DNA from 3 places in the Rhizobium sp. BIGb0125 genome. Region 3 is predicted to be linked to each of the others. Evidence: predicted binding sites of a transcription regulator. Region 3 holds the regulator's gene; each other region holds the start of a gene.

The links. Region 3 encodes LexA, which represses DNA repair genes until DNA is damaged. Its sites were predicted from a motif close to TGTTCNNNNTGTGTTCNG; they were not measured.
Region 1: a site for LexA is predicted at 2,139-2,156, ahead of M2418_RS13065 (ImuA family protein). Genes of this name have one in related genera too.
Region 2: a site for LexA is predicted at 2,075-2,092, ahead of M2418_RS07680 (PA0069 family radical SAM protein). Genes of this name have one in related genera too.

The regions. Positions count from the first base shown of each region.
Region 1 covers NZ_JANUDV010000004.1:299,636-306,412, reverse strand. The annotation lists gene M2418_RS13070 (SOS response-associated peptidase) at 1,309-1,959, shown strand; gene M2418_RS13065 (ImuA family protein) at 2,217-2,975, shown strand; gene M2418_RS13060 (DNA polymerase Y family protein) at 2,893-4,407, shown strand; gene M2418_RS13055 (error-prone DNA polymerase) at 4,404-6,777, shown strand, end outside.
Region 2 covers NZ_JANUDV010000002.1:762,500-769,276, forward strand. The annotation lists gene M2418_RS07665 (4-(cytidine 5'-diphospho)-2-C-methyl-D-erythritol kinase) at 1-771, shown strand, start outside; gene moaB (molybdenum cofactor biosynthesis protein B) at 768-1,304, shown strand; gene M2418_RS07675 (glycosyl transferase) at 1,319-1,846, opposite strand; gene M2418_RS07680 (PA0069 family radical SAM protein) at 2,153-3,310, shown strand; gene M2418_RS07685 (hypothetical protein) at 3,371-3,562, opposite strand; gene M2418_RS07690 (ribonuclease HII) at 3,578-4,231, shown strand; gene M2418_RS07695 (F0F1 ATP synthase subunit B) at 4,546-5,031, opposite strand; gene M2418_RS07700 (F0F1 ATP synthase subunit B) at 5,033-5,626, opposite strand; gene M2418_RS07705 (F0F1 ATP synthase subunit C) at 5,711-5,938, opposite strand; gene M2418_RS07710 (F0F1 ATP synthase subunit A) at 6,010-6,759, opposite strand.
Region 3 covers NZ_JANUDV010000003.1:659,283-666,059, reverse strand. The annotation lists gene M2418_RS11565 (ComEC/Rec2 family competence protein) at 1-2,303, shown strand, start outside; gene lexA (transcriptional repressor LexA) at 2,408-3,136, opposite strand; gene M2418_RS11555 (ATP-binding protein) at 3,587-5,104, shown strand; gene M2418_RS11550 (TerC family protein) at 5,228-6,289, opposite strand; gene rpsD (30S ribosomal protein S4) at 6,733-6,777, shown strand, end outside.

The sequences.
Region 1 (6,777 bases), on a different contig from region 3:
ACACGGCTGACGGCCTAATATCGATCAGCGATCTCCGAGAGGCTGCGCAGCTTGGTGATGACCGCCGTAAGCTCTCTTGATCGCGATCTGGCGGAGAAGACAAGACGGTCGTGCGACATCACCGAATAAGGCGGGTTTTAAGCTCGTTTCTCGTTAGTCTTCCTTGGGCTTCGGACGTTTAGTGTGAGTGCCATTCTTACTGATTGGAGCATGACAGGTTCCGTCTCTCCGATACTAGCAAGCCGCCTTACAAACTTAAGAAGAACAAAATGCATGCATGAACGAAACAGCACACCTCAAGACTGAAAACATCTGGCTGGATTCAAGCCACCGTTACGGATTGATCAGCCGGGCGGTGCATTGGATCATGGCGTACCTGTTGTTCTTTATTGCAAGTCGCACTTGGAAATAGAATGTACCCGGCTACATGCATTGTCAAAACTGATTAGAGATCCGACGCCGCTGGCCCGTTAGAAATGCGACACCGCCTCCAACAATCAGCCCCCGACCGGACCGGCTGGCCCGGGTTGCAAGGGTAGGGAGGGGGCGGGTTAAGGAACACCACTTCGGCTTTAGCTTCCTCAGTCGTCACGACTGCTGTGCGCCAGAAGCGGTCACGGCGACCACGCCGCAGCATCATGGGTTTATTCACCAGTAAGGCGGTTCTTCCACTTTCCTTCACGTACTACGCCAAAGAGGCTTCCCCCCGTGTCAACCACTTGCATCTCAGCCGCGCCGTCGACTGCTCCTAGGCGACAGTATGAGGCCAGGGCTATACTAGACTGATGATTGGCCGAGATTCCCAACCACTGCCTCCGATTCACAGTGAGGGTCGGTGGCTTTCTCTCAAGCTCAACCGCCCAGATCACGTTCTGATTTTGCCAAATCGCTACGATGTGGTCTTGCTCCGCACATAGATACTCTAGAGGGGCAGGCTGCAACACGGTTTTAGTTTCCGATGCTGAAGCGTGCTGAACTGACGTTGCTGCTGCCAGGATGATAAAGTGACGAAGCATGTCCAACAGCTACCATGCCCCATTTGGCTGAGCAACTTCACAGTCCGGTCAGGGCCGAAAGCAGTCGAGTCGATGGCCGCCTCAAAAAAGTGCCAGAAGATGAAGCACCTGAATACTTTTGTGATCCGCCAACCCAGACTGGAGACTTCAGTTTGGCTGAATAAGCCGGGCGGAATAGATGACAGTTCGCCCACAGGCTGACGAGCATGACCTCCGACTTCGCGGAAATATTCAGGGCGTGATATGGTAGTAGTTCCTCGATCATCCATTTAGGGCCATTGGGAGGCCGTGCATGTGTAACCTTTACACCGTCCGTAAATCCGCCGCCGAAGTCGCAGCGCATTTCCGTGTGCCAAACCCGATGCAATCCAATGCACCAGAAGAAGTCTACCCTGGAACACCTGGTATGGTCGTCACGGAGGCAGACGGTATTCGTGAATTGCGATCGATGACTTGGGGCTTTCCCTTGAGGCTCAAAGGAATGAAGCCGGATGCAAAGCCGAAGCCCGTCAACAATATCGCCGATCTATCGAAACCGATTTGGATTGGACTTGCTCGCAAACCTCAATGGCGATGCCTGATACCCGTTACCGCTTTTGCCGAGGCCGAGGGAACAAAAGGGGAGAAAACGCGCACTTGGTTCAGCCTTCCCGATAAGCCGATCTTTGCATGGGCAGGTCTTTGGCGAATGAGCGATGAATGGGGACCTGTTTATTCTGGTGTCATGACTGACGCCAACGAGTTTGTGTCGCCTGTGCACGATCGCATGCCCGTACTACTTCACCAAGACGATCATGACCGTTGGCTGCATGGGAGCTTTGATGACGCGTTGTCATTCCAGACACGAGTCTTTCCGAGCAAACTAATGGCCATCGAGCGCACTCCAGAACTCTGGGTAAAACGGAAACCACAAGCGGGAGCCGGAGAAGCGATATTACTTTGATCGAAACGCGATGTCCGTCCATCGGTTTCTCCAGTCAAATATGCTCCTACAGAAATATTTTCTGGGGATCATGCTATGGGGGTGAACCTTAGGCCTCTGATTCAGCTGGCATTTCCGATCTTCATATCTTTGGCTTTGTTGTTATCGCCATTTCGACTGTCTTGACTCAAATTCGAGATAGGAACAAAAGAAGAACATTAGCAATTCTGGACATGAAGTCCATGTTCCAACGTGTGCCAAAAGGAGGTCCGCGAACCATGTCGCATACGCGCACCTCAAGACTGATCGAAGACCTGAGAGAACGGATATCGCACCTTGAAGGCTCTGCTACGCGTAGGGCTGCAACGCTGCCGTTTGGGGTTCGCCAGATAGACGAACACCTCCCAGGTGGCGGGATCGCCTTTGGCGCACTTCACGAATTTGCAGGAGGTGGAGCCGGCACTGTCGATGGCGCTGCCGCTGCGCTTTTTGCGGCGGGTATCGCCGCAAGGTCGAAGGGCAAAATCCTGTGGTGCCTTACGCGTCCTGACCTTTTTGCTCCGGCCATTTCACAAGCAGGACTTCACCCGGATCGGGTGATCTACTGCGAGGGCAACAAGGATGAGGACGTGCTGGCCTCGATGGAGGAGGGCCTTTCCTTCGGTGGCTTTGGGGCCGTCGTTGGAGAACTGGTTCGGTTGCCGATGACAGCGTCGCGTCGTCTCCACCTTGCCGCTGAGAAAACGGGCAGTTTGGGGCTCGTCGTCCGTCGATGGCGGCGACAGAACGAGGCCTCTGACTACGGAAGTCCCACAGCTTCAACAACCAGATGGCGGATCAGTGTTTTGCCATCTGAACATTTACCCGTCGCAGGCGTCGGAAGGGCGCGATGGTTGGCTGAATTGATGAGAGTAAAAGCAGGCGAGTGTGCTGAGTTTGAATTAGGAGCCTGTGATGCCGAGGGTCGTATCTGTTTACTTCCCGTATCTGTCGACGGATCGAATACGTCGACATGGAGAGGGAGCCGTGCCGGCTGAAAAACCACTGGTGGTAATATCCAGGGCCGGCTCAAAACGATGGGTGTCTGCTGCAGATGCAGCGGCTCGAAAAGTTGGACTGCGTGTCGGTATGTCGGCAAGCAAAGCCCAGGCCGCATTTGCTGATCTGGTGTTGACTGATGCTGATCCCGTAGCAGATGCAGCCGCTCTCGAACGCTTGGCACTTTGGGCGCTGAGGCAGTATAGCCCGGTAGTTGCCGTCGATGGTTCTGACGGCATCGTCATGGATACCGAGGGCGCAGACCATCTTCGTGGTGGTGAAACGATGCTGATATCCGGTCTGGTGAACATGCTGCGTGCGCGAGGCCTGACAGCACGAGCGGCAGTATCCGACACATGGGGAACCTCTCATGCCATTGCCAGGCTAACGTCCGCCGAAACGACAGTCGTGCCCATTGGTGAAGTCCAAAAAGCAGTCGTTGATCTACCTATCCACTGTCTTCGACTTCCCGCAGACATGATTCAAAGCCTTCGCGTTCTCGGTGTGGAGACGGTTGGGGAATTGTCGGCAATGCCGAGAGCGCCATTGACCCTTCGATTTGGCCCTGAGCCAGCACGACGTTTGGACCAGTTATTTGGCCGGGTTGCTGAACCGATCGAGCCAATTCGAACTCCAGAACTTGTCGAGGTCTTTCGTAATTTTCAGGAACCAATCGGTGCTGCCGAGACGATCGAAAAGTACGTTCGCCGCTTGGTGGCGCAATTGACCAGTGAGCTGGAGAAACGTGGTCTTGGTGTGCGACGATCCGACCTCGTAATCCATCGTGTTGACAATACGCGCCAGTGCCTGCGTGCAGGGCTCGCCAAACCAGTCCGCGATCCGGCACGTCTCTCCAAGCTTTTGTGTGATCGTATCGAAAAGATCGACCCCGGCTTTGGTATCGAGAAATTGGTGCTCGTTGCAATTATGGCCGAGCCATTGGAAGAAAAGCAGACGGCGTCTTCGCTGATTGAAGAAGAGGTCGTTGACATCACACCTCTTGTCGACATTCTCGGCAACCGGGGACAACGTTTGTATCGGATGACACCTGTCGCGTCCGATGTTCCCGAACGATCTGTCATCAGGATCGCGCCCACAGCCCTTGAAACAGGGGCAGACTGGGCATCGAAATGGCCACGCCCATCGAGACTTCTTCCCTATCCAGAACGGATTGAGGTGGTGGCCTTGCTTCCAGATCAGCCACCTGCGGTATTCACCTGGCGGGGAAAACGTCGACGCGTCAAGCGCGCTGACGGTCCTGAGCGGGTGTTCGGAGAATGGTGGCGAAGGCCACAAGAAAGTCAGGCAGTGCGAGACTATTTCGTTGTCGAAGATGAGACAGGTGAGCGGTACTGGGTCTACCGTGCCGGCGATGGCGTAGATGCCGAAACTGGCTCGCATTTGTGGTTCGTACATGGGGTATTCGGATGAACTACGCCGAGCTTCAGGTCACGACACATTTCTCATTTTTGCGTGGTGCGTCCAGTGCAGACGAGTTGTTTGCGCGTGCTGCCGAACTCGGGATTGATGCGCTCGGTGTCGTCGACCGTAATTCGCTCGCTGGCATTGTCCGAGCTTGGGAAGCCGCAAAGAAAACAGGTGTTCGCCTGGTGGTAGGGTGTCGTCTTGACCTTGCAGACGGCATGTCGATCCTTGTCTACCCAATGAACCGTCCTGCATACTCGCGCCTGACGCGCCTGCTGTCGTTGGGAAAGAGCCGGGGAGGAAAGGGCAAGTGCATTCTCGATCTCACCGATGTCGAAGCCTATAACGACGGACTGATTGCGATATTGCTCCCGGATGAAGCGGATGATGTGTATGCGAGCCAGTTGCGCAGGGTTTCAGCCGTCTTCGGTGATCGTGCCTATGTGAGCTTGTGTCTTCGTCGTAGACCACGCGACAGACTTCGCCTCCATAATCTGTCGAACATGGCCTTCCGCCACAAAGTGAAGACAGTCGTAACAAACGATGTCCTTTTCCATGATCCGTCGCGACGGCAGCTTCAGGATATTGTCACCTGCATCCGAAACCGCACGACAATCGACAATGTCGGTTTCGACCGTGAGCGCCATGCGGATCGTTTCCTCAAAGCACCGGAAGAGATGCATCGCCTGTTTTCTGATTATCCAGAAGCTTTGGTACGACCACGTGAGATCGTCGATCGTTGCCGTTTCGACATGAGTGAACTCCAATACCAATATCCCGAAGAAGCCTTGGTCCCCGGATTGGATGCCCAGCAATCGCTGACGAAATTTACTTGGGAGGGAGCTGCGGATCGATATCCCGAGGGTATTCCAGAGAAAGTCCGAAAGGCGATCCTGCATGAACTCGATCTGATCCGAATCATGAAATACGCGCCGTATTTCCTGACTGTGTATTCCATCGTGCGGTTTGCCAGATCAAAAGACATCCTTTGCCAGGGGCGTGGGTCAGCGGCCAACTCGGCTGTCTGTTACTGCCTTGGGATAACTTCGATCAACCCTGAAACGTCTGATCTACTTTTTGAGCGTTTCGTCTCAATGGAGCGTGATGAACCACCAGACATCGATGTGGATTTCGAGCACAACAGACGTGAAGAAGTTATCCAGTGGATTTACGAGACCTACGGCCGTAGCCGTTCGGCTCTGTGTTCCACGGTCACACGCTACCGGGCAAAGGGTGCGCTGCGTGATGTCGGAAAAGCCTTGGGTCTACCTGAAGACCTGATCGGACAATTATCCTCAGGCATCTGGGGATGGTCAAAAGATGGAGTCGGCGAGAAACAACTCAAAGAAAACAACATGAATGCGTCGGACTATCGACTGCAACTGGCGCTCGACCTTGCGGGGCAATTGATGGGTGTGCCTCGGCACCTTGGCCAGCACCCGGGTGGGTTCGTGCTGACGCAGGACAGGCTTGACGATCTCGTGCCGATCGAACCTGCGGCCATGGATGATCGACAGGTGGTGGAATGGGACAAGGACGACATCGAAGCTCTGAAGTTCATGAAAGTCGATGTCCTCGCGCTGGGTATGTTGTCGTGCATGGCGCGGTCATTCGAGCTTTTGGCTGAGCACAAGGCATTGCCGATGGGGCTCGCCGACGTTCCGCAGGAGGACACCCGAACCTATGCGATGATCCGCAAAGCCGACACTCTGGGCACTTTTCAGATCGAAAGCCGTGCACAGATGTCTATGCTTCCTCGATTGAAGCCGAGGACATTTTACGATCTGGTAGTGCAGGTCGCTATCGTGCGACCTGGCCCCATACAGGGCGACATGGTCCATCCCTATCTCCGTCGTCGTGAAGGTAAGGAGAAGGTCGAATACCCGACACCAGAACTGGAGGCCGTGCTTGGCAAAACCCTCGGTGTCCCACTTTTCCAGGAAAGTGCGATGAAGGTCGCTATGGTATGCGCCGGCTTTTCTGCAGGAGAAGCGGACCAATTACGCCGCGCCATGGCTACGTTCAAATTCACGGGTGGGGTCTCGAAGTTCAAGGACAAGCTCGTCAATGGCATGGTGAAAAATGGCTACTCTGCTGAGTTTGCCGAGCGCACCTTCAGTCAGCTTGAGGGGTTTGGTTCATATGGTTTTCCGGAGTCGCACGCGGCTTCGTTTGCTCTCATCGCCTATGCCTCTTCATGGGTGAAGTGCTGGCATCCTGATGTCTTCTGCACGGCACTGATCAACAGCCAGCCTATGGGGTTCTACAGCGTGGCCCAAATCGTCACCGATGCCCGTCAGCATGGTGTCGAGGTTCGACCCGTTTGTGTGAATTCATCGAGATGGGACTGCACCATGGAGCCGATAGCGGGAACTG
Region 2 (6,777 bases), on a different contig from region 3:
GACCAGCTGTCCTTTGTAGCCGACGATGCGGATCGATTTTCAATCTCCGGCCCCTTTTCCGCTGTGCTCGCCAACAATCACGGTTTGGCCGATAATCTGGTGTTGCGTGCACGTGATCTTTTGCGTCAAGCGGTGATCGCCACTGGGCAGCAAGCACCGGCCGTGGCCATTCATCTGGAAAAGAACCTGCCAATTGCGTCGGGCATCGGTGGCGGTTCGGCTGATGCTGCAGCGGCGCTGCGTGGGCTTCTGCGGTTCTGGCGCTGTTCCATCCCCAATGAAACACTTGACACGATTGCCCTGTCGCTTGGTGCCGATGTCCCTATGTGTTTTGCCGGAATGCCGCTGATGGCGCGTGGCATTGGTGAAGAGTTGACCCTGCTACCGCAGCTACCGGCATTTGCCATGGTGCTGGCAAACCCTTTGACAGGTGTCTCAACACCGGAGATTTTCCGCAGGCTGCAGACGAAGAACAATCCGCCCGTTCCAAACGTCTTGCCGCAGAACAACGACGATTGGCAGGCTTTCATCCATAATTTGCGCAATGATCTCGAGGCACCTGCGATTTCAGCCCTACCCGTCATCCAGGATGTGTCAGATCTTTTAAAACAGAATGGTGCCACGCTGGTGCGGATGTCCGGCTCCGGAGCCACCTGTTTCGGGATATTCCCTTCTTTCGAGACGGCACAACAGGCTGAGGCATCACTGGCAGCACAACGACCGGACTGGTACTTCAAGGCAACCATGACAAAACAGGAAGCGCAGCCATGAGCGATACGTCCCGCCCGTTTATCCCGGTCAATATTGCTGTGTTGACAGTTTCTGATACGCGCACGCTGGACAATGACAAGTCCGGTGACACGCTGGTTGCGAGAATAACCGAGGCCGGTCACAGGCTGGCGCACCGCGCCATCGTCGCCGATGATCGCGAAGCGATTTTCAACACGGTGCGTGACTGGACCCTGTCAGAGAGTGTCGATGTGGTGATTACCACCGGGGGCACAGGTTTTACCGGGCGTGACGTGACACCGGAGGCTCTGGAGCCCCTGTTTGAAAAACGCATGGACGGTTTTTCCGAAGTGTTTCACCGCATTTCCTACGACAAGATCGGAACGTCGACAATCCAATCTCGGGCGACTGGTGGTGTGGCCAATGCCACGTATATTTTCGTGCTGCCTGGCTCTCCCGGTGCCTGCAAGGATGCGTGGGACGGCATATTAAAAGCACAACTCGATTACCGTCACATGCCCTGCAACTTCGTGGAGATCATGCCGCGGTTGGATGAACATCTGAAACGCGGGTAATTTTGCAGGGGCCGTTAGCGGCCTTTCCGCGCTTCCGTCACCACCCATGAAGGGATGATCTCCGCACTCAGGCGGCGCAGCTTCAGGCCTTTGGTGAAATGCTCAAGCGCCATGCTGGATTTGGCTAGGCTGACCGCCTGCTTCTTCGGCAAAAGCAGCCCATATTCCAGCGGTTGCGGCTTCTGAAAAAGGCGGCGAAGAAATGGCCGCCGGTAATTGCGCGACGGCGTGAATTTGGCGGGAACCCTGTTCAGCGCCACGTATTCCTGAATGTCTTCAATCCAACCGGTTTGCGGACGCGCTCCCGGCTCCAGCAGCAACAGCCATTCGCCGCGTGCCGATTGTACGATGTCATTGATGTCCCACTCGGCATGAAAGCGGCAACCGGCTGCATCGGCAACATGCGATGATCCATCACGTGAACCATGATCCAAGATGACAACGTCGCTTACCAGTCCTTCGACTGCACCTGATACCAGCGTGGACAAGGTGTGAGCCAACTCAGGTTCTTGATCCCGGCATTCCATGATCACTGTCAGCATGGGTGGTCCCAATCGTCAGCGATTGTGGAAGGTCGTATCGAAGCACTTAAGCCCTGTGAAAGTCGTTCAGTTCTGTTTTGCAAAACCTTGATGGACATCATTTCCATCCGTGGTCTTGCTTCCGAAACCGAACGATCTTCCCTCATGCCGCAGTCCAACCCCTGATGTCCTATGCAACCTAGCATTATCGTATCAGATCATAAATTGCCACAATCTGTTTGTGCATTTTGTTCTTGTATTGTTCTCATGAATGTTTTAGGAATTTAATCATCGAAGCGAAGAGTCGTTTTCGCACGGAGCAACCAGATGACAAACCATATGCTTTCGGGGCAAAGCGCATTCGCGCCTGCCCATACGGCAGATATTGCCAACGCACTTGCAAATGCATCCGGCCTGCGTATCGAAATTGATCGTCGCCGGGGGCGTGGTGCCGGGCTTAACCCATCCGGTCGCTTCGAGACAGAACAGCGCGAAGCCTTTGATGATGGCTGGCAGACACTGGAAGACCTGCCTGCCTTCAAAACCGAGGTGCAGGTTGAAAAGCCACGTTCCATCATCACACGCAATGAATCGCCCGACATTCCCTTTGATCGCTCCATCAATCCTTACCGTGGTTGCGAGCATGGCTGCATCTATTGTTTTGCCCGTCCGACGCACAGCTATATGGGCCTGTCAGCCGGTATCGATTTTGAAGCACGGCTTTTTGCCAAACCCGATGCTGCAAAACTGCTGGAGCGCGAGTTGGCGAAACCCGGTTACAAACCGCGCACACTAGCCATTGGCACAAACACGGATCCCTACCAGCCCATCGAGAGAGAATGGCGCATCATGCGACAGATCCTCGAAGTTCTGGCTGAGGCGGAGCATCCAGTTGCTATCGTGACGAAGTCGGCTCTGGTAACGCGCGATATCGATATTCTCGCTCCATTGGCAAAGAAGAGTCTGGCCAAGGTTGCCTTGTCCGTGACGACGCTGGACAAGAAGCTGGCGCGCTCAATGGAGCCGCGTGCCTCGACGCCGGAAAAGCGGCTTGAAGCCATTAAGGCACTGACCGAGGCAGGCATTCCGACATCCGTCATGGTCGCCCCTGTCATTCCCGCACTGAATGATCACGAGATCGAACGGATTCTCGATTCGGCTAAAGCTGCCGGTGCAACTGAGGCAAGCTACGTATTGTTGCGTCTGCCGCTTGAGGTCAGCCCGCTGTTTCGCGATTGGCTGTTGCGGAATTATCCCGACCGTTACCGCCACGTGATGTCGCTTATTCGCTCGATGCGTGATGGCAAAGATTATGACGCTGAATTTGGTAAGCGCATGAAGGGTGCCGGTCCCTACGCCTGGCAGATCGGCAGACGGTTCGAGATGGCGACCAAACGCCTTGGCATGGTGCGGCGTGGCATCCATTTGCGCGATGACCTGTTCGTTCCTCCGGGAGGTGCTGGCGTGCAGCTTTCGCTTCTCTGAACCGCGTTCCACCTCAGCACAGTCTTCAGCGACTTCAGGACATCCTGGGTCTCTGCCAGATCAAAGGTTGAATGTGTTTGAAAGATATCGTTCGCGTCGTCCCTGCCGCGAACCGATCCCCGGACCGCTTTGTGATGATCCAGCCGCATCTGTCATGACGACAGGGGCCGCCAGCAGAACCACCGTTGCCGCCGCTCGGGTACTTGCTGCAATTATCATCGCACCGGGGCTTGCAGGAGATCGGGTTGGCATGCGAGTTTCCGCCGCATGAAAAAGCGTATGCCTCCCGACTCTCCTGCTCTTTTTGATTTCCAGCTGACTGGACCGGATTTCAGCATTGAGACCGAATGCCAAAAACAAGGTTTCTGGCCAGTTGCCGGAACGGATGAAGCAGGACGTGGCCCCTTGGCCGGTCCGGTGGTGGCAGCAGCAGTCATTCTCGATCCCAACAATATTCCGCCGGGGCTGAACGATTCCAAACAGCTTTCCAAAAGCAAACGGGAAAGCCTTTTCGAACTTATCCTCGAAACCTCAATCGTCTCCATTGCCTCGTCCTCACCGACAAGAATTGACGACATGAATATCTTGCGCGCCAGCCTTGATGCCATGCGTCGGTCAATCCTTGGTCTGACGACATCACCTGCCATCATCCTAGCCGATGGTCGTGACGTACCGCCTGGCATAGCCTGCCCCGGCCGCGCCGTGATCAAGGGCGATGCACGATCCGTCTCGATTGCAGCGGCCTCCATCGTCGCCAAAGTGATGCGAGACAGAATGATGGAGCAGGCTGGAGAACTGTACCCGCATTATGGTTTCGCAGGGCACGCAGGTTACGGCACAGCAGCCCACAGGCAGGCGATTGAACGGCATGGCGCCTGCCCATTGCATCGCATGAGCTTTCGTCCTCTGCGTCAGGATTGAGCTTTCCCGCCTATGCCGCCATGTCTTGATTGAGCAAGGCCGACAGTTATGCCGTGGTGAGACGACCCAAGCCCGAGGTTGCCGGGCAACTCTGATCACAGCGCCAGTATTACTCATTGCAATCGGGAGCGAGCCGGTCAGAGTGGCACTGCCAGAAGGTGGCAATGCAAGACTGCGCAGCCAGCGTTCGGTGTGGCGGTGTCTATGCAACGCCGTCCGATCAACCCTTCTCATGGCCAAGACAGGCGCAGCCGTCGTCCAGATACAAAAAAGCCGGGTTGCCCCGGCCTTTCAAAATTCAAACTGCAATCCGCTTAGTTCAGACGAGATTTGACTTCGCCTACTGCAGACTTGAACAGCTTACCCTGCACAGCAGCGGTAGACTTGTCTGCAATCAGCCTCTCAGAAGCAGCAATCGCGAGATCAACAGCTGCGGAACGAACTGCACCAATGGCGTCGTCTTCAGCCTGCTTGATCTTTTGTTCAGACAGAGCAGTACGGCGTGCGACGAATTCTTCCGTCTTGGCCTTGGCTTCAGCTGTCAGGGCTGCCGCTTCACGCTCGGCCGCAGCAACGATGCTTGCAGCTTCTGCTTCGGCATCCTTGCGCTTGCGCTGATATTCAGCCAGCAGGTGCTGGGCTTCTTCACGCAGACGCTTTGCTTCGTCGAGTTCATTGCGGATATTGTCGGCGCGCTCGTCCAGGGACTTCGCGATCATGCCAGGAACCTTGAGGTAGGCAATCAATACGAAGAAAAGAACAAGACCAACCAGTGCAAAGAATGATGCGTCTAAGGCCATGTTACGCCTCCTTCTTTTCAGAAGCGGCAGCAACAGCCGCCTTGGCATCGGTATCCTTGATTTTGGAACCAATCAGCTGATCAACGATCGCAGTCGTTGTTTCCTCAGCAATGGCACCAACTTCGGCAAATGCCTTTTCCTTGATACCGGCGATACGCTGCTCGGCAGCGGTCAGCTTTTCAGCCAGTTCTGCCTCTACAGCGGCGCGGTCAGCATCGGCCTTAGCCTTGGCTGCGTCACGAGCCGAAGAAGCGATAGAGCTTCCCTTGGCTCTCGCGGCTGCGAGTTCTTTTTCATAGCTTTCAATCGCGGCATCGGCTTCAGCATTCAAACGAGAAGCTTCATCCAGATCCTGCGCTATACGCCCGTGACGGTTTTCAAGAATACCGCCGACGCGGGGTACGATGACCTTTTGCATAAGCACGTAAAAAAGGCCGAACGTAATCGCCAGCCACAAAAGCTGCGAAGCATATGTAGACTGATCGAACGGGGGAAAAACGCCAGAACCGTGTTCAGCACTTTGTGCTACGCCGGTTTCCGTATGCGTTTCACCAGCAGCCGGTGTTGACTCGGCATAAGCCGGGGTCACAAACATGCTTACCTCCAGGTGTACTGCAAATACGAAAGATCACGGCACGCATAAAAAACGCGCCGCGATCAATAAACGTCACTGTCGATATTAGACAGCGAACAGCAGAAGAAGAGCGACGAGCAACGAGAAGATGCCCAGAGCTTCCGTAACGGCGAAGCCGAATACCAGACGGCCGAACTGGCTGTCTGCTGCAGATGGGTTGCGCAGTGCGCCGGAGAGGTAGTCACCGAAGATACGGCCGAGAGCGAGGGACGTACCAGCCATGCCAAGGCATGCGAGACCTGCGCCGATGTACTTTGCTGCTTCCGCTTCCATGTTAAGCTCCTTAGAAATGGTTGTTGCGGCTTTTATTGACGCCCGGGAACCGGGGCCAGCGACTTTACTTCTCAGTGACCACCATGCACGGCGTCGTTCAGGTACATGCAAGTTAGTACCGCGAAGACGTATGCCTGCAGGAAGGCAACGAGAAATTCCAGACCAGTCATCGCGACGGTCATGATCAGTGGCAGAATAGCGCCGCCAATACCGACTGCGCCCATAGCGCTCATCGTGGCAACGAAACCTGCGAAAACTTTGAGGGTGATGTGACCGGCCAGCATGTTCGCGAAAAGACGAACCGAGAGGCTGATAGGACGCGACAGGAACGAGATCACCTCGATGGACGACACCAGAGGTAACAGAACCTTTGGAACGCCAGCCGGCGCAAAGACGCCGAGGAAGTGAAGACCGTGCTTATAGAAACCGTAAACGACGACCGTGCCGATAACCAGGCACGCCAGTGCGAAGGTTACGATGATCTGGCTGGTGATCGTGAAAAAGTATGGGAACATGCCGAGCAGGTTTGCGGTGAGCACGAACATGAACAGCGAGAAAACAAAGGGGAAGAACTTCATACCCTTGCTTCCGGCGCCTTCGCGCAGCATCGACGCAATAAACTCGTAGGACATCTCAGCAACAGACTGGAAACGGGTCGGGATAAGACCGCGGTTCGATGTTGCGAAATACAGGAAACCAGAAGCGGCTGCGATAGTAGCGACCATAAACAGCGATGCGTTGGTAAAGGAAAAATCGATCCCACCGATTTCGATCGGAATAATCGGCTGTACCACGAACTGATGTGTCGGATCGTTTGCCACCGGCTGCCCTCTTTGCCT
Region 3 (6,777 bases):
CCGTCATCTGGTTTTCGAGCCTTCAGACACCGTCACCCTACCTGCTTGCTGGCGGCTTTTGTTTAGCCGGCACACTGGCGCTCACGCTTCGGTACCGCGCGGCACCACTGGCAGGATTGCTTAACCTTGTTGCGCTGTGTCTGGCAGGCATGCTGCTGGCGCAATTGGAAAGCTGGCGGCAGGATACTGTCACCATCGATACGCCCGTCACCACAGTTGTGTCAGGTGTTGTCGAGCGACGCGAGGTGGATGCCCGCGGGTACTGGCGCTACATCATATCGGTCACCGGGACTGAAAACCCTGTACTGTCGCGCCCGCCGCAGAAGATCACGGCACTATCAAGAAGTCGCCATCAACCGATAGAAATCGGGCAGGGCGTTACCGGCCGCGCACGCCTGTCTCCACCCTCAGGACCGGCCTTGCCTGGTCTGAATGACTTTGCCTTTTCCGGCTATTTTAATGGCATAGGTGCAACCGGTTTCTTTTATGGAGCGCCACAGCCTGCGGTGAGTGAGGCGATCAAACGCCGCATTGCGGAACGCGGACACTGGCTCAGTGTGACTGATACAGGGCTTTATCAATTGCGCAGCGCCATTGCCGAGCGCATCCGCAGCACGATTGGCGGCGACGCCGGCGCTTTTGCCGCCTCGATCATAACCGATGAACGGCGTGCAATATCAGAAACCACCATGGAAGCACTGCGTGTGTCCGGCCTTGCCCATATCGTTGCCATCTCGGGCCTCAACATGGCGCTGGCATCGGGCATATTCTTCGTTGGCTTGCGCACGGCACTCAGCTGTTTTCCGGGTTTTGCCGAGAGGCGGCCGGTCAAGAAGATCGCTGCCTTTGCCGCCCTTATCATGACGCTCGCCTATTACCTGATTTCAGGGTTTGCAGTGTCTGCCGGACGGGCATGGCTGATGATGTCGATCATGCTGATCGCCGTGCTGTTTGACCGTCCCTCGATCAGCCTCAGAAATGTTGCCATTTCCGCCATCATTATTATCTGCGTTTCGCCGTCAGAGGTCATGGGGCCAAGTTTCCAGATGTCCTTTGCGGCAACCATTGCGCTGGTCGCCGCGTATGGTTTCTGGACACGGCGGCGCGCCGCACAAGACAGCGCAACATTCCGGACGACACATACGCCGCTTACCCTGAAGGGCCTGTCCATCTTTGGCAGCTTCTGCGCCGGTATTGTCGTGACCTCGCTGATTGGCGGGGTCTCCACGGCCATCTATTCGATGGAACATTTCCACCGTGTCACCACCTATGGACTGGCGGCGAACCTCGCCGCCATGCCGGTTATGTCTTTCATCGTCATGCCCTTTGCCTTGATCGCCATGTTGCTGATGCCCTTCGGGCTGGACGGGCCGTTTCTGACCGTCATGGGTTACGGCATGGCGATGACAATTGATATTGCCACCTATGTGGCCTCATGGGGAGGCGATGCCGGGGTCGGACGACAGCATCAATGGTTTTTGGGCGCTGGAACGCTTGGCCTATTGGCGCTGACACTGTTTCGCACCCGACTGGCTTGGGTAAGTGCTGTGTTCCTGTTGGCAGGCCTTGTGCTGTTTGTGCTGTCACGGCAGCAGGACAATGCCGATCTGGTGGTTTTTGAGGACGGGAAACTGATGGCACTGGTTGGCGAGGATCAGGTTGCCAGCACCAGCCAACGCCCATTCGGCTTTATCTATGACCAATGGGCGCGGGCTTTGTTCTTACCTGACAAATATATTCGGCCAAACATGCTGCCGGAACTGCCGGTCCCAGAACCTCCGCCTGACGACACCAATGACAAAACGACTGGCAATGCTGATGCTGCGCCACCACGATCAAGACGGCCGATGCTGGACGAACACACCATTCAGACGGAAAGGCAGGTGATGTCTGCCGCCGTTACAAACGCATCTGATGCCTTTACCTGCCGCCGCGACAGCTGGTGCATCGCCAGATCAGCGAAGGGGCAGGTGGTGATTTCCGTGCTGGATAACAGATATCTTGGTCTCGCCTGCGACATCGGTTCTGTGGTTATCACCACGCGTCCCACATCATTTGAAACCTGCCGCTCCGGCGCCTTTTTGCTCAGTGCCCAGACATTGCGGCGCACCGGATCGCTGGAGATCACATTTTCAACTGAGGCAACAACCGCCGCAAACCGGCATTTGCCGATAGAGAGAATGACAGCTGCCATGTATGGTTCCTACCGTCCATGGACCATGCATCGTTATTACAACTGGCGCAGCAGGACATTTGAAACAGCAGTACCGCCGCATGTCTCGCAACTGCTGGACCGTCACTAGACTAAAGTGAGTTGAAGGCAAGTTTTGTCGGGCGTTTTCCGGCGACAGTAGCGATGACGCGCTGGCGCGTCACCTGGCAGTGATATGGGTCTGCTGATGACCGCTTAGTGGTATCTGCGGATCAGGCCGACCAGCTTGCCCTGAATCTTGACGCGGTCAGGTCCAAAGATACGGGTTTCATAGGCCGGGTTTGCAGCTTCAAGCGCAATCGATGCACCTTTGCGGCGAAAACGCTTCAAGGTCGCTTCTTCATCATCGACCAGCGCCACGATGATGTCACCGGGATTGGCGGTCTTGGCGTTGCGGATGATGACCGTGTCGCCGTCAAAGATGCCGGCATCGATCATCGAGTCACCGCGCACTTCCAGTGCGTAATGTTCACCAGAACCCAGCATGTCAGCCGGCACGGACACATCATGTGTGTTGTTCTGGATGGCGGAGATCGGCACACCGGCCGCGATCCGTCCCATCATCGGCACCGATACCGAGCTGCCGCCATCATTGGCGCTGACAGGCGCGGGGGTCGGAGCAGGGGCGACAACCGGTTTTGGTTTGCCAAGGCTGCCTTCGATCACACTTGGTGAGAAGCCACGCTGTGGTTTGAGGCTTGGCGAATAGGCTTCAGGAAGTTTGATGACTTCCAGTGCGCGCGCCCGGTTTGGCAGGCGGCGAATGAAGCCACGTTCTTCAAGCGCTGTGATCAACCGGTGAATGCCGGATTTGGACGCGAGATCAAGCGCATCCTTCATCTCATCAAATGAGGGAGGAACACCGGATTCTTTCATTCTTTCGTGAATGAAAAGAAGCAGTTCCTGCTGTTTGCGTGTGAGCATGAAGTCGCACCCCAACCGTTGATGAAAATCGAAACAAATGCAGAACATACACTATATGTTCCATATGTGTTCCGCAAGGCTTTAATATTTCGTAATCGCCGCGCCGGTGAATTTTCTTTCAAACAGCCAAGACGTGTAATCGCTGCCTATCACGCTGTTTTTTAAACGATTTCACGTCAATTCATCACAAAACGATCCGTCAGAAAGCTGAGGCGCGCAACACCGCCCGTTAGCCGACCAACCGGCATGATTATCGATCTGATATCGTAAGGTGCCATGATTCGGTTCGTTTGATTCTCTCCACCAGATTGGGTTGGCAGCGCATATTCCCTGTGCATTTTTACCTTCACGAGGAAGCATTGCGTTGAAATCTCTGTTATGGGGAGGGTTCGCTGCTCGTTCGGAGTCGGCATTCAACATCTATTTTTGACAGTATAAGGTTTTAGGGCATTGCAGGTCGGCATCGACATGGGAACGCTATCGGGTGGGCAGGCTGCCAAACTCGACATTGAGGAATTGCTCGCCACGCGTCTGCTGGTGCAAGGCAATTCCGGTTCCGGAAAGTCGCATCTGCTGCGCAGGCTTCTGGAACAATCCGCCCCCTGGGTTCAGCAGGTCATTATTGACCCTGAAGGGGACTTCGTGACGCTGGCTGATAAGTTCGGCCATATCGTTGTGGATGGCGAGCGCACAGAGGGTGAGTTGGCCGGTATTGCCAACCGTATTCGCCAGCACCGCGTATCCTGCGTCCTGACGCTTGAAGGTCTTGATGTCGAACAGCAAATGCGGGCCGCAGCTGCATTCCTCAACGGCATGTTCGATGCCGACCGCGAATATTGGTATCCGGTGCTGGTGGTGGTCGACGAAGCGCAGATGTTTGCGCCGTCCGTGGCTGGTGAAGTAACCGAAGATGCCCGCAAGGCTTCGCTTGGCGCCATGACCAACCTGATGTGTCGCGGCCGTAAACGTGGTCTGGCCGGCGTTATCGCCACGCAGCGTCTGGCAAAACTCGCCAAGAACGTGGCGGCGGAAGCCTCCAACTTCCTGATGGGCCGTACTTTCCTTGATATTGACATGGCACGCGCAGCCGACCTGCTCGGCATGGACCGCCGTCAGGCGGAAATGTTCCGCGATTTGCAGCGTGGTAATTTCGTGGCGCTTGGCCCGGCTCTGTCGCGCCGCCCACTGCCTATCGTCATTGGTGCTGTGGAAACCTCGGCTCGGTCGTCATCGCCCAAGCTGATGCCGCTGCCCGATGCACCGCAGGACGTGGAAGACCTGATCTTCACGCCAGACCCGGAAGAATTTACGCGCGCCCCTGTGCGCCGCACGCCACCGGCACCGCGCCCGACAACGGACATTCTGGCAGAGCTGTCGCGCTCGACGCCGGCGGCGATCACGCCAGCCTCCGAACAGCCGCAGCGCAGCAGCGCCTCGGACATGACGCCGGAAGAGCGCGAAGAGAAGATTTCAGGCGTTCTCTACGAAATTCTGGATGATCCGCAGTCGGCCTATCGCACCGATGCGGTGCTCTATCAGGACTTTCTGGTGCGTGCCCGCATGCGCCGCATTCCCGGCACGCCGATGGCGCTGTCGGAATTCCGCCGTCAGGTGGCAATTACCCGTTCCGGCGTTGATGCCGAAATGGCGGCAAGTGAAAGCTGGCAAACGGCACTCGATCTGTCGAAAAACGTCTCCGACGATCTGCAGGGCGTATTCCTGATGCTGGTTAAAGCCGCGCTGGGCGAGGAGCCTTGCCCATCTGATGCCCGTATTGCTCGCGCCTATGGCACGCATTCTGCACGCCGTGCACGCCGTTTGCTCGGTTATTTCGAGGAGAAGGAACTGGTCGTGGTGCATGCCGATTTCTCCGGCAAGCGTATCGTGGCATTTCCGGACCTTGATGCAAAAACCGCACCCGGTGATGCGGATGCGGCTGATGATGAGGCGACGCTGGCAGCCGAATAAGGCTGCTGTTTTTTTAAGCCGTTATTCTATCTTATGGTCGGGTGCGTCCCGACCATCTGCTGTTGTTCATTCTCGGATCGCGTCCGAGAATCATCGTGCTGAAATCGCAGACATGGCCTGATGTTACCGGCCATCTTGTGGTGCCCATCCTCGGCGTTGCGCCGAGGATGGTGGAGTTTCGGGATGTTGTGAAGCGGGACAATATTCGACAGCCTTTGCTTGCTTGCGTGTGGCAAACAGCGAACCGACAACACCGGTCACCAGAATTGCGACGGTCACACCAAGCGAGACGGCAGGCGGGATTTTTGCCAGACCCAGCATGTCAGCCACGAAGATTTTCGAACCAACGAACACCAGAACCGCAGCCAGCGCATATTTGAGATAGGCGAAGCGGTGGATCAGGGCAGCCAGCGCAAAGTAGAGTGCACGCAGGCCAAGGATCGCGAAAATGTTCGACGTATAGACAATGAACGGGTCGGTGGTGATCGCAAAGATCGCCGGGATCGAATCAACCGCAAAGATCAGGTCGGCAATTTCCACCATCACCAGCGCCAGAAACAGCGGGGTGACAAAGGTTTTCAGCTTGCCGGTCTTCTCGTCGGTTTCCTTGACGAAGAACTTTTCGCCATGGAGGCGGTTTGTCAGCGGCAGGTGGCGCTTGAGGAACTTCAGGATGCGGTTGTTGTCGAGATCGTTCTCATCATGATCGGCCGAAAACAGCATCTTGAGGCCGGTAAACACCAGAAAGGCCGCAAAGAGGTACAGCACCCAGTGGAAGTTTTCGACGATGGCAGCGCCAGCGGCAATCATGATGCCACGCAGCACGATCACGCCCAAGATACCCCACAGCAGCACGCGGTGCTGGTATTGGCGCGGAATGGCGAAATAGGAGAAGATCATGGCGATGATGAAGATGTTGTCCATCGCCAGGCTTTTTTCCACCACGAAGCCAGTGATATATTCCATGGCAGGCTGCTGGCCCGACTGGTACCAGATCCAGCCACCGAAGGACAAACCGATGACAATATAGAAAGCGGACATCAGCAAGCTTTCGCGAATGCCGATTTCCTTGGAATTCTTATGCAGAACACCAAGGTCCAGTGCCAAAAGGCCAAGAACGAGAGAAATGAAGACCGCCCACATCCATGTGGGGGTGCCGAGAAAATCCGAGAACAGAAAGTCCATCAGTCAACCTTTGCCGGACAGGTTGGCTATATGGCTGGGGAACGTGTGACAGAAATAAACGTGGGCCCCAACCTAAAGAGACTCGACATCACGTATTGTCCGGTAATACGCCAGAGGGGCCCGAGTCCTGATCACGACAAAGGAAATAGTGCAGGAAAATGCGCTTTCAAGGGCGGGATGCAATTTTTTTCTCGTTGACAATTTTATGAAGGCCACCTAGAAGCCCCATCAACGCCGGGCCGCAAAGCCCGGTGTGTTTCGTTGACTGCCTTGCAGTTTTAATAACTGACGTTCGGTAGTCAACATCACCGACATGTCCCGTGGCTTCTCCATTCGCAAATGTGAGAGACCTGTCAGAGTTCATCAACAGAACTCAGAGGAGGGCGTGTTTCCTTAATCCGGTTTGGCAACAAACCGGTATAATATGTTGAGAAGGAAATACGATGAGCAAGCGCGAATCGTCTAAGTATAAAATTGACCGCCGCATG